Regions from separate parts of the Streptomyces sp. NPDC091416 genome, predicted to be linked through region 2. Evidence: riboswitches for the same ligand, from Rfam matches in the RefSeq annotation. Region 2 holds a riboswitch; the other holds the start of a gene.
What was found. Region 2 has a riboswitch for cyclic di-AMP ahead of ACIQMX_RS16140 (peptidoglycan DD-metalloendopeptidase family protein). Riboswitches for the same ligand answer to the same signal wherever they lie in the genome.
Positions count from the first base shown of each region.

Region 1: it holds a riboswitch for cyclic di-AMP, as region 2 does, so the genes downstream of both, ACIQMX_RS24650 (C40 family peptidase) here and ACIQMX_RS16140 (peptidoglycan DD-metalloendopeptidase family protein) in region 2, are expected to answer to the same signal.

Region 1 is NZ_JBIVTU010000008.1:302,480-307,846, reverse strand. Features, by position in the region: gene ACIQMX_RS24675 (DUF397 domain-containing protein) at 1-178, opposite strand, end outside; gene ACIQMX_RS24670 (helix-turn-helix transcriptional regulator) at 203-1,063, opposite strand; gene ACIQMX_RS24665 (ATP-binding protein) at 1,274-1,705, shown strand; gene ACIQMX_RS24660 (LysR family transcriptional regulator) at 1,789-2,706, opposite strand; gene ACIQMX_RS24655 (LysE family translocator) at 2,779-3,426, shown strand; gene ACIQMX_RS24650 (C40 family peptidase) at 3,460-3,933, opposite strand; cyclic di-AMP (ydaO/yuaA leader) riboswitch at 3,937-4,131, opposite strand; gene ACIQMX_RS24645 (hypothetical protein) at 4,436-4,744, opposite strand; gene ACIQMX_RS24640 (ATP-dependent Clp protease proteolytic subunit) at 4,752-5,367, opposite strand, start outside.
Region 2 is NZ_JBIVTU010000004.1:586,224-591,590, reverse strand. Features, by position in the region: gene ACIQMX_RS16150 (STM4011 family radical SAM protein) at 1-780, shown strand, start outside; gene ACIQMX_RS16145 (SGNH/GDSL hydrolase family protein) at 795-1,631, opposite strand; gene ACIQMX_RS16140 (peptidoglycan DD-metalloendopeptidase family protein) at 1,879-2,820, opposite strand; cyclic di-AMP (ydaO/yuaA leader) riboswitch at 2,826-2,978, opposite strand; gene ACIQMX_RS16135 (tyrosine-protein phosphatase) at 3,458-4,270, shown strand; gene ACIQMX_RS16130 (DUF6126 family protein) at 4,312-4,488, opposite strand; gene ACIQMX_RS16125 (XRE family transcriptional regulator) at 4,536-5,144, opposite strand; gene ACIQMX_RS16120 (aspartate aminotransferase family protein) at 5,213-5,367, opposite strand, start outside.

The DNA of each region.
Region 1 (5,367 bases), on a different contig from region 2:
TGACGAAGGACGTCCAGGCCGTCGCGGTGAACTGCAGAGGCGGCCTGGACAGGTCTTTGGAGTCGCGCACCGCCAGCCGCCGGCCACCGAACGGCGCGGTCTCCACGCAGTTGTTCATTCCCGTGCTGCGGCTGCTGCGCCGCCAACGTAACGCGTGCTGTGCGAGGCAATCCGACATGACGCTCCCTCGGGCAGTCCGGGTTCACTGACCGTCGCGGTCGATCGCGGCGATCAGATCCAACGAGTGCTCCGGCGACAGCGCGTGTGCCTGCAGGGTGCGGAAGGCCGAGCTGTACGCCTCGAGGTCTTCTTTCCGCTCCAGGTAGAGGCTACTCGTCAAGTGGTCTAGAACGACCACATCCAGATCAGAAGTGGTCGGAAAGGAGAAGATAACGAAAGGTCCGGTGAGGCCCACATAGCCGCCGACCGAGAACGGCAGCAACTGGAGCTGAACATGCGGAAGTTGGGCAACCCTGCTGAGATGGCGCAACTGCTCCCGCATCACCCCGCGGCCGCCGACCTCCCGCCGCAGCACCGCCTCGTCCAGCACCGCGCTCAGCCTCAGCGGCGGGTCGCTCCGCAGCACCCCCTGCCGCGCCAGCCGCACTTCCACGAGTGAGTCCAGCTGTCCGACGGGCAGCCCGTCGAGCGAGGCCCGGGTCACCGCACGGGCGTACCCGGCGGTCTGCAAGAGGCCCGGCACCACCGACGTCTCCAGGGTTCGGGCGGTGCGCGCCTGTGATTCCAGACTGATGAAGTCGCGGTACTGCGGCGGGATGAGGCCGCGGTAGGCGTGCCACCATCCCGCGCCTCCGCCGCCCGCCGAACCCGCGAGCGCCTCCAGGACCTCGCGCAGCTTCGGGTCGTCGGTGCCGTAGGTGTCGAGCAGCCGGGTCACGTCACCGGGTCGCACTCCGCTCACGCCGGTCTCGATACGGCTGACCTTCGACTGGTGCCAGCCGAGCAGACGAGCCGCGTCCCGGCTCGTGAGTCCTGACGCATGGCGCAGACTCCGCAGTTCCTCCCCGAGCTTGCGGCGTCGCACCGCAGGGCCGTGCTGCATGTGGTGCCTCCCTCCCACTCCCTGTCGAGCGGACAGTGTGGCGCCCTTACGGGACATCCGGGGCAGAGTTCACCGCTTCGAGCGACAGATATATGCATATCTTGGTGGATCGCCGTTACAGCGGGCAGCATCAGTGGCAATCTGGCGCGAAGCACAACCCGGAACCATCGATCGCGGGGTCGCTTCCGGGTGGGAAAGGGACGGCTCGCCATGGCAGACCATCAGGAAGCACGTGTCACCCTGCCGAGCGAGCCGGTATCGGTCTCCGCGGCCCGGCGCTATGTCGCCCGGGTGCTGGCCGAATGGGGACTGCCCGACGGCACGGACACGGGCGAGACCGTCCGGCTCATCGTCTCGGAACTCGCGACCAACGCGGTCCAGCACACGTTCGGGCAGTCTCCCACCTTCACCGTGGACCTCCGGCTGGAGCGGGAGGAGCAGCTGAGCCTCGGAGTGACGGACAGTCACCCCCGGTGGCCCCAGCGGCTGCCGGCGGCCGTACAGCAGGACAACGGCCGCGGCATGGTGATCATCCGTTCGCTGGCCAAGGAGTACGGTGGCCGGCTCACCGTCACGCCCACCCCGGACGGCGGGAAGACCGTCTGGATCGCGCTGCCGTGGCAGGTTCCCGTCCAGCACTGACTTCCCCGGCCGCGTGCGTGGGTCACCCGGGCGCGATGGTCGCCGTGGCCGTGGTCACCGTGATCCCCGGCTGCGCGCGTGGGTCACCCGGGCACCGCTGCCCGCCCGAATCCGCTGCGCAGCAGCGCCCGAAGTGTCGAAGCCGCCGGGCTCGCGCGGTCACCGCGATGGACCACCGAGATCGTCCGGCGGAACGAGGCCGGCTCCAGCCGCCGGACGGACAGGGGCGTCGGCGACATGGCGGCGACCATCTCCGGCACCACCGCCATCCCGATGCCCGCACTGACCAGGGCGCACACCAGCGCGTAGCCGGGCGACTCGCAGACCACCGCGGGCAGCGCCCCCGCTTCGGTGAGCGCGCTCTCCACCCCGCGGCGCGGCGGATGCGTGGGCGCGCTGCTGATCAGGGGGCGGCCCGCCAGCTCCGTCACCGGGAGCCGCCCGCTGCCGTCCGCCAGGATCTGGCCGACGGCCGTGATCAGGACCAGTTCCTCGACCAGGACCGATTCGGCCAGGACACCTGACGGCGGCGGCGTCACGGGACCCGGCTCGTAGTCGTGGGTCAGCGCCAGATCCACCTCGCCCGCGGCCACCGCGGCCACCCCGCCCGGCGGCTCGTACTCGGTGACGGCCAGCTCCACGTCCGGGTGGGCCCGGCGGAACGCGCTCAGTACCGGAGGCAGCAGATGGATGCCCGCGGTGGTGAAGGTGCCGACGCGCAGACGGCCGCCGGAGAGTCCGGCGAGGCGGGCCAGTTCGTGGCGTGCCTGCTCCATCTCGTCGAGGACCCGCCGGGCGCGTCCGGCGAGGAGCTCGCCCGCCGCGGTCAGCCGGGCGCCCCGGTGATGGCGCACCAGCAGCGCCGCCCCCGCCTCCCGCTCCAGCTTGGCGAGCTGCTGGGAGAGTGCCGGGGCGGTGTATCCCAGGCGGGCGGCGGCCCGGGTGATCGAACCGGCCTCGGCGACCGCCACGAGCGCCGCGAGCCGTGTCGGGTCGTACATTAAGCGTTCCTTTTGGCAGACCCAGAAGATTGCAAGTACACGCTAAAGGCTCCGGCGGTCCAGGGTTGACCCATGGACGCACAACTGACCGCCTTCGTCGGGGTCGCCTCCGCCATGGTCGCGCTGCCCGGCGCGGACTTCACCGTCGTCGTACGCAACGCCCTCGCCTCGCGCGCGACAGGAGTGGCGACCGCGCTCGGGGTCGCCGGGGGCCTCCTCCTCCACACCGCGCTCGCCGTCGCCGGTCTGGCCGCCGTGCTGGTGGCGGTGCCCGTGCTGTTCCGGACCATTCAGCTGCTGGGCGGGGCCTATGTGCTCTACCTGGGGATCAGCGCCCTGTACGCGGCCAGGAGCGGCGCCGGACGGACGGCGGACCCCCGGCCGGATGAGGCGGACAGCGGGCGGGCGGGCATGGGAACCGGTCGCGCACTGCGCCAGGGATTCCTGACCAATGCGCTGAACCCCAAGGCGCCCGTGCTCTTCCTCAGCCTGCTGCCGCAGTTCGTGCCGGCCGGGGCCGCGCCCCTGCCCAGAACGCTGCTGCTCGCCGCGATCGTCGTGCTCCTGGCGCTGATCTGGTTCCCGGTCGTGGCGCTCCTGGTGGACCGCCTCGGCCGGTGGCTGCGCCGGCCGCGTGCCGCCCGGGTGATCGAGGGCGGCAGCGGCGCGGCACTCACCGCGCTGGGCCTGGCCCTGGTGACGGGCCCGCTGCTGCGCTGAGGCGGGAGAGCGGGCCGGGACGCGGGAGAGGCCTCAACGGACGCGTCCGTAGGAGACGCTCTTCGTCCAGATCTTCTCCAGGCGGACCACGGCCCCTGTCTTGGGCGAGTGCCAGATCCTGCCGCTGCCCGCGTAGATGCCCACGTGGTAGATGCTGCGGCCGGAGCGGAAGAAGACCAGATCGCCGCGTTGCCGCTTGGACGACGAGATGTGGCGGGTCTTGTTGTACTGCTGCTGGGCCGTGCGCGGGAGCTTCTTCCCGGCCTTCTTGAAGGAGTAGAGCGTCAGCCCGGAGCAGTCGAATCGGCTGGGCCCGGTGGCACCCCACCGGTAGGGCGCGCCCTTCTTCGACGCGGCGATGGTGAGGGCCTTCATCGAATGAGTGGCGGCCTGGGCGTCGGTCACGGCGCCGGGCACGAACAGCGTGCCGCCGACGGCGGCGAGAGTCATCACCGAGGCCGTACCGGCCCGGGTGAGCAGAGACGGGACATGAACCTGCGCAGTCATGCGCAACCCTTCGTCAGCCGCCTGTGAAGGATGACCTGTCGGGTTCGGGCCGGCGAAGTCGCCCGGCCGCAGTCGCGGCTTCACCCCGAGGGTCAACCGGAAGTCCGGTCGGCCCGTTGTGCTGGGTCCTCCACTCCTGCCGATCCACTCCTGTCGACCAGGCATCCGGGCGGCGGCAGGACTCGGCGTCCGCCCGGACCGCCCCGCCGCGGTGGCGGGGGCTTGTCGTCCCAGGGATCTTGACTCACCGAGTGACCGATTTCCGAGGTGAAACGGTGATATGTGAGGCTCATCACGAATGATCCGTTCGGGTGGGCAGGTGACGTTGCGGCAAACCGCAGGGTCTCGCCGACCGGTGCCGCACCAGCTACGGAACGGGAGATTTCACCCATCGTCCACTTCGGGAACGCAAATCGAGTTGTCCCTCGTGCGAAGTAACGCCTACGCCGAACGAGCGAGAAAATCCGGGCCGCACGTCGGGCGTGTCGGCCGGTCGGGCTGATCAACTCGGCGGGTCGGGCGGCACGGTGACCCGCCCGGAGCGCCTTTCGCCGTCGAGGACGCGCAGGGCCCGGGTCAACGTGGCCGCGTGGATCCGGTCTTCGCCCCGCTCGTGCATCGACGTGAGCGCGTCCCGCAGTGCGGCCGCGTAGGAGGTCAGCGCCTGGGCGGCACGCAGGGCGCCGTAGGTGTCGCCGCCGTGGGCCGGATTGATCCGGCCCACCTGGTCGAGGACTTGCAGGTAGCGGTCGATGAACTCGCCCTCCGCGCGGGTCAGGGCGGGCAGGGGTGCGAACTCCGGTGGCTGCATCGCGGGTTCACCTCACGGGGTGCGCGGACAGCGACGGTCCGCGGCGTCGCACGATGTGGTCGACCAGTCCGTAGTCCTTGGCGCCCTCGGCGTCGAGGATCAGATCGCGCTCGGTGTCGGCGGCGATCTGCTCGGCGGCGCGGCCGGTGTGACGGGCCAGCATGCCGGTCAGCGTGTCGCGCATCCGTGCCAGTTCCCGCGCCTCGATCTCCAGGTCGGAGGGCTGCCCCTGTACCGGCTCGGGGAGTTCGGGCTGCTGCACCACCACGCGGGCACCCGGCAGTGCGTGCCGCTTGCCCGGGGCGCCCGCCGCGAGCAGTACGGCCGCGGCGGCGCCCGCCTGGCCGAGGCAGAAGGTCTCCACCTCGCAGGTGAGGTAGGCCATCGTGTCGTAGAGGGCGGTCATGGCGCCGAAGGAGCCGCCGGGGGAGTTGATGTAGAGCGAGATGGGCCGGTCGGGAGCGTCGTGTTCCAGGTACATGAACTGGGCGACCAGATCGGTGGCGGCCGTGTCGTCCACGGGCGTGCCGAGGAACACCACCCGTTCGGCGAGGAGCTTGGAGTAGGGGTCGAGCGTGCGCGCCCCCTGGGACGTGCGTTCCGTGAACTCGGGCAGTACGTGG
Region 2 (5,367 bases):
CGGGCCGCGCTGGAGCGCTTCACGGCGTGGGCGGCGGCGCAGACCGGCGACCGGATCTCCGTGCTGTTCACCCCGTGGGGCGAGGGTCTGGTCCGTTCCTGGTACCGCCGGGCGGTGGTCGAGCTGGCCCGGCTGCCGCACGTCCGACGGGTGGCGGTCCAGACGAACCTCAGCGGCCGTACCCAGTGGCTGGCCTCGGCGGGTGCCGCCGGACGCGACAAGATCGCGCTCTGGTGCACGTACCATCCGGGCCAGACACCGTACGAGCGCTTCCTCGGACGGTGCGGGGAGCTGGTGGCCCTGGGGATCCGCCACAGCGTGGGCGTCGTTGGTCTGGAGGGCCACCTCGGCGAGGCGCGCCGGCTGCGGGCCGCCCTGCCCGAGGAGGTCTACCTCTGGGTCAACGCCGCCGAGGGGCACACCTACACCGACGAGGAGGCGGACCGGTGGACGGCGATCGACCCGCTGTTCCCGTACAGCCGGCACCCGCACCGCTCGGCGGGGCTGCCCTGCCGGACCGGTGAGTCGGTGATCTCGGTGGACGGCGACGGCACGGTGCGCCGCTGCCACTTCGTGCGCGCGGAGCTCGGAAACCTCTACGACGGCAGCTACCGCGCGGCGCTGGGCCCCCGGGCCTGTCCGCTGTCCGTCTGCGACTGCCACATCGGCTATGTGCACCTGGAGACGCTGCCGCTGTACGACGTCTTCGCCGGCGGGGTCCTGGAGCGCATACCCGCACCGCCGCTGTCCCCGGTCGCCCCGTTCGCCCGGGGCGACTGAGAACCACGGACCCCTCAGAGCGGCAGCAGGTCGGGCCGCTTGGCCTCCACGTGGTCACCCGAGGACTCACCGCGCAGTCGCCTTCCGATCCACGGGACCAGGTACTCACGCGCCCAGTGGATGTCGTCGCGCCGTACTTCGAGGGCTCCGCGCTGGGCCTGCGGCGGCCATTCCTGGTCCGGATCGGCGGGCACATCGAGGCCGAGGACCTGCGCGGCGCGCAGCGCGACCCGGGTGTGGCCCTCGGGCGACAGGTGCAGCCGGTCGTTGTCCCAGGCACGCCGGTCCTGGACCGAGCGCAGGGACCACAGGTCGAGGACCGGGCAGTCGTAGCGGTCGGCGATGGACCGTACATGTGCGGTGTAGGTGGCGATCTTGCCGCGCAGATGCCGCAGTACGGGAACGTTGCGGGTGTCGAAGCCGGTGGTGACCATGACGGTGCCGACCGACCGGGTCAGGTCGGCGACCGCGCGCTCGAAGCGCTCGGCCACGTCGTCGGGATCGGTGCCCGGCCGGATGATGTCGTTGCCGCCGGCGCAAAAGCTCACCAGATCGGGGGCGAGTTCCTTGGCGCGCGGCACCTGCTCCTCGACGATCTGGTCGAGGAGGCGTCCTCGTACGGCGAGATTGGCGTACCTGAAGTCTCCGTGAGCGGCGCCCGTCGCCGCGCCGGGGTCCGGGAGCTGGTCCGCGAGGAGGACCGCGAACCGGTCCGCCCAGCCGACGAAGGTTCCGTCCGGGCCGGGGTCACCGACTCCCTCGGTGAAGCTGTCGCCAATCGCCGCGTACGACCCGATGGCGCCCTGTCGGTTGATGACGCCCTGCTGGATGTTGTTCGAATCGTCTGCCACAAGGGCATATCCTGCACCGCCGAATGTGACCTACGCGACCGTAATAAGGGGTTGACGGGTGGTGAGATAGACCACCCGGTCAGTTTTTGGTAAAGGGGGAATAAGGACGGCCACGCCGATGGCCGCCACCACGGACCGCGTACCGGTTCCGAGTGCGGGCGGCCAACGACAAAGGGGCGGTGCGCCGCCGCGCACCGCCCCTCCGTGTACTGCTCAGGTCCGGCTCACCGGACCGGTGCTGCCCGGATCAGACGTTGATCCCGTGCGACGCCAGGTAGGCGATCGGGTCGATGTCCGAGCCGTACGCCGGGCCCGTGCGGACCTCGAAGTGGAGGTGCGGGCCGGTGGCGTTGCCGGTGGAACCGGACAGGCCGACCTGCTGGCCCGCGGTCACGGTCTGGCCGGCCGAGACGGAGAGCGAGGACATGTGGCCGTACTGCGAGTAGTGGCCGTCGGCGTGCTTGATGACGACCTCGTTGCCGTAGGCGCCGCCCCAGCCGGCGGTGACGACGGTGCCGGAGGTGATCGCCTTCACGCTCGTGCCGGTGGACACGGGGAAGTCGATGCCGGTGTGGCTGCCGCTGGACCAGTTGGCGCCGGAGGCGCGGTAGGCGGTGGTGTGGTTGCCCGGGACCGGGTGGACGTAGCCGGAGCCGTTGCTCTGGGTGGCCGGGGCCGAGGTCTCCTTGGACGACGAGTCGTCGGAGGACGAGGAGTCCGAGGTCGTGGAGGCCTTCGTCTCGGTCTTGGCCGGGGCCTTCGAGGGGGCCTTCGACGGCGTGGTGGAGCCCGTGGAGGTGGTCGAGGCGTGGCCCCAGGCCTTGCCGCCGAGGGTCAGCTTCATGCCCGGGAAGATCAGGCTCGGGTCGTCGCCGACGACCTTGCGGTTGTCCTGGTACAGCTTCTCCCAGCCGCCCTTGAGCTTGTGCTCGGCAGCGATCTTCGACAGGTAGTCGCCGGAGACCACGGAGTAGGTCGTGGTGCCGGCCTGCTTCTTCGCGACCGGCTGGGCCGGGGTGGCGTGAGCGGCGGCCGACTTCGAGGCGGCCGGAGCGGACTGCTCCGCGGCGTGGGCACCGGTGGCGCCGAGCAGCGGAAGCGCGATGACGGCTCCGCCGGCGCTCGCGGCGACGACGCCACGGGCGATGGTGCTGGACTTGGGACGACGGTGCTTACCCGATATGGGCATGAAGGTTTTCCTCTCCGGCGCCTACGAGGTGAGCTGTCGGGTTCGGACTGGAGATGTCCGGTCGCGACGGGCGCGACTTCACCCCGAGCCGTCCGGTTTCCCGGTCGGCGGCTTACCTGGGTCCCCCGCTCCTGCCACGCGGTGAGTGGGTGCGAATTCCGGGCGGCGGCAGGATTAGGCGGTCCGTCCGGATTGCAGTGAACGTAAGCGAGCCGGGACGGCGGAAACAAGCCACGGGTTCCGTACGGGATTCCGTGCGGGAAATTCGGCGCGGAATTCCGGTCACACTCCGTGGATTACGGATCTTGGATTTCCGCGCCGCGCATGGAGTACCCAGCCGCCCCGCCGCCACACACCGTCACGGATATGATCCCGCTCACGAGAGGGTGTTCATCTCCCGTAGAAGCAGGGCATGTTCGACTAAAAGCCCTAATACGGACATGTCATGCCCACCGTCTGGCCGTCCACGCGGATCCGGACCCTCGTCCGCCGACGAGGAGACCTGTCGGGCGGACCCGCCGCACAGGCCCGAAGTGCGGGTACGACCAAGATGATTGCCTGAGGAATCAATGTCGTATCGTCACGAGAGTGGACCCGCGGGCGACACGCGCCGGCGGCAGAGCCTCCAGGAGTGACCGTGACGCAGCAGCTGCCGCAGACCCCGTCGACGGAGCCCGAGCTGGCGGGTGTCCGCAATTTCCGTGACGTGGGCGGCCTGCCCACCTCGGACGGCCGCCGGGTGCGGTACGGACGGCTCTACCGCAGCGGCCACCTGGCACACGCCACGGCCGAGGACGCCGCGTTCCTCACCGGTCTCGGCCTGCACACCGTCTTCGACTTCCGCAACGGCGCCGACCACAAGCTCGACGGCCTGGACGTGGAGCTGCCGGGCGTGCGCAATGTGAGCATCCCGCTCAGCGACCCGGCAGACGGCGCGGAGTTCTGGCGCATGGTGCGCGACGGCAACATGGACGAGCTGCGGTCGATCCTGGCCGACGGCAAGGGGACGCACCGCATGGTCGCTTCCTATCGCCGGATCATCCTGGACCGCACGGCCGAACACAGCCGGGTGCTGCACGCCCTGGCCGAGGACAGCGTGCCCGCGCTGATGCACTGCGCCGCGGGCAAGGACCGCGCGGGGCTCTCGATCGCGGTGTCGCTGCTCGCCGTCGGCGTCGAGCGCGAGGCCATCGAGGCCGACTACCTCAAGTCCAACGACGCGCACCGCCGCTACAAGGTCCGCCGCACCGACACCTCGGCCGCCGGGATGTCCCCCGAGGTGATGGAGCTGCTCAATCCGCTCTTCGGCGCCCACCCCGACTATCTCGCCGCCGCCTTCGCCACCATCGACGAGACCTGGGGCGGCACCGACCGCTACCTCGCCGACGGCCTCGGGATCACACCGCAGACGCGGGAGCGGCTGCGCGAGCGCCTGCTCGACGAGGGCTGACCACCCGGGCGGACAGCCGCGACGGCTGTCCGCCCGCCCGCCTACTGGTTGTGCATCCCCACGGCGAACAGCAGATAGAGGAAGCCCGCGATGACGTGTCCGGCCACCAGGTAGGCGAACAGCCTGATGACGAGCCCGCGGGGCATCTTCTTCTCCTGCGGGTCGTAGTTCTTCGGCCGGCCCGGGCCGAGCGGGTCGTAGTTCTCGGAATCGGACATGACAGGTCCTCTCTGGCGACCGGCGGACCGGCGGCGGGGACAGCGCCTCAGCGACGGTGGATCCCGCTGCCGAGACACAGCTCGGCGGCGGGGCTCTGCAGCAGGGTGTGGACGAAGAGCAGCTCGGCACCGTCACGGTCCACGGCCGCGATCCGGTGCGGAGTGAGCGAATCGAAGTGCGCGCTGTCGCCGGGGGCGAGGTCGTGGACCGTTTCCCCGAGCGTCACCCTGAGGTGCCCGGCCAGGACGTACAGCCACTCCTCGCCGGGGTGCACGCGCACCAGGTCGCCCTGGGCGCCGTGCGGGACCCGGACGCGCAGGGCCTGCATCGCCCGGCCCGGACCGCCGGCCTGCTGGTACATCCAGCCGTCGGCCTCGGCGCCCTCGAACCTGCGGCCCCGGACGATCGCGTCACGTTCCGGGGGGATCTCGCCGAGAAGCTCGGAGACCGTCGTACCGTAGATTCTGGCGAGTCCGAGCAGCATCGGCAGCGAGGGCTGGCGCCGGCCCGTTTCGAGCCGGGACAGGTGGGCGGGCGAGAGTCCGGCCCGCTGGGCGGCGGTCTCCAGGGTGAGACCACGGCTGCGGCGCAGTTCACGCAGGCGCGGTGCGACCCCGGGCAGCTCGTCGGCCGCCCCTCCTTCTGGAGGATTCATGCCTCCATTGGGCCAGGACCTTTCCTCGGAGGCAAATTTCTTGCCTCCGAGGCAAATCTCTGCGGACGTCAGCGGTTGGCGACGGCCTGCTTCACCAGGGTCCGCCCGAAGTCCCACATGAGTCCGCCGCCGCTGTGCGCGTCGTCCATCACGGCCGTGAACGCGGTGACGAAGCGGTCCACATCCGCCTCGTCGATCACCAGCGGCGGAATCAGCTTGATCA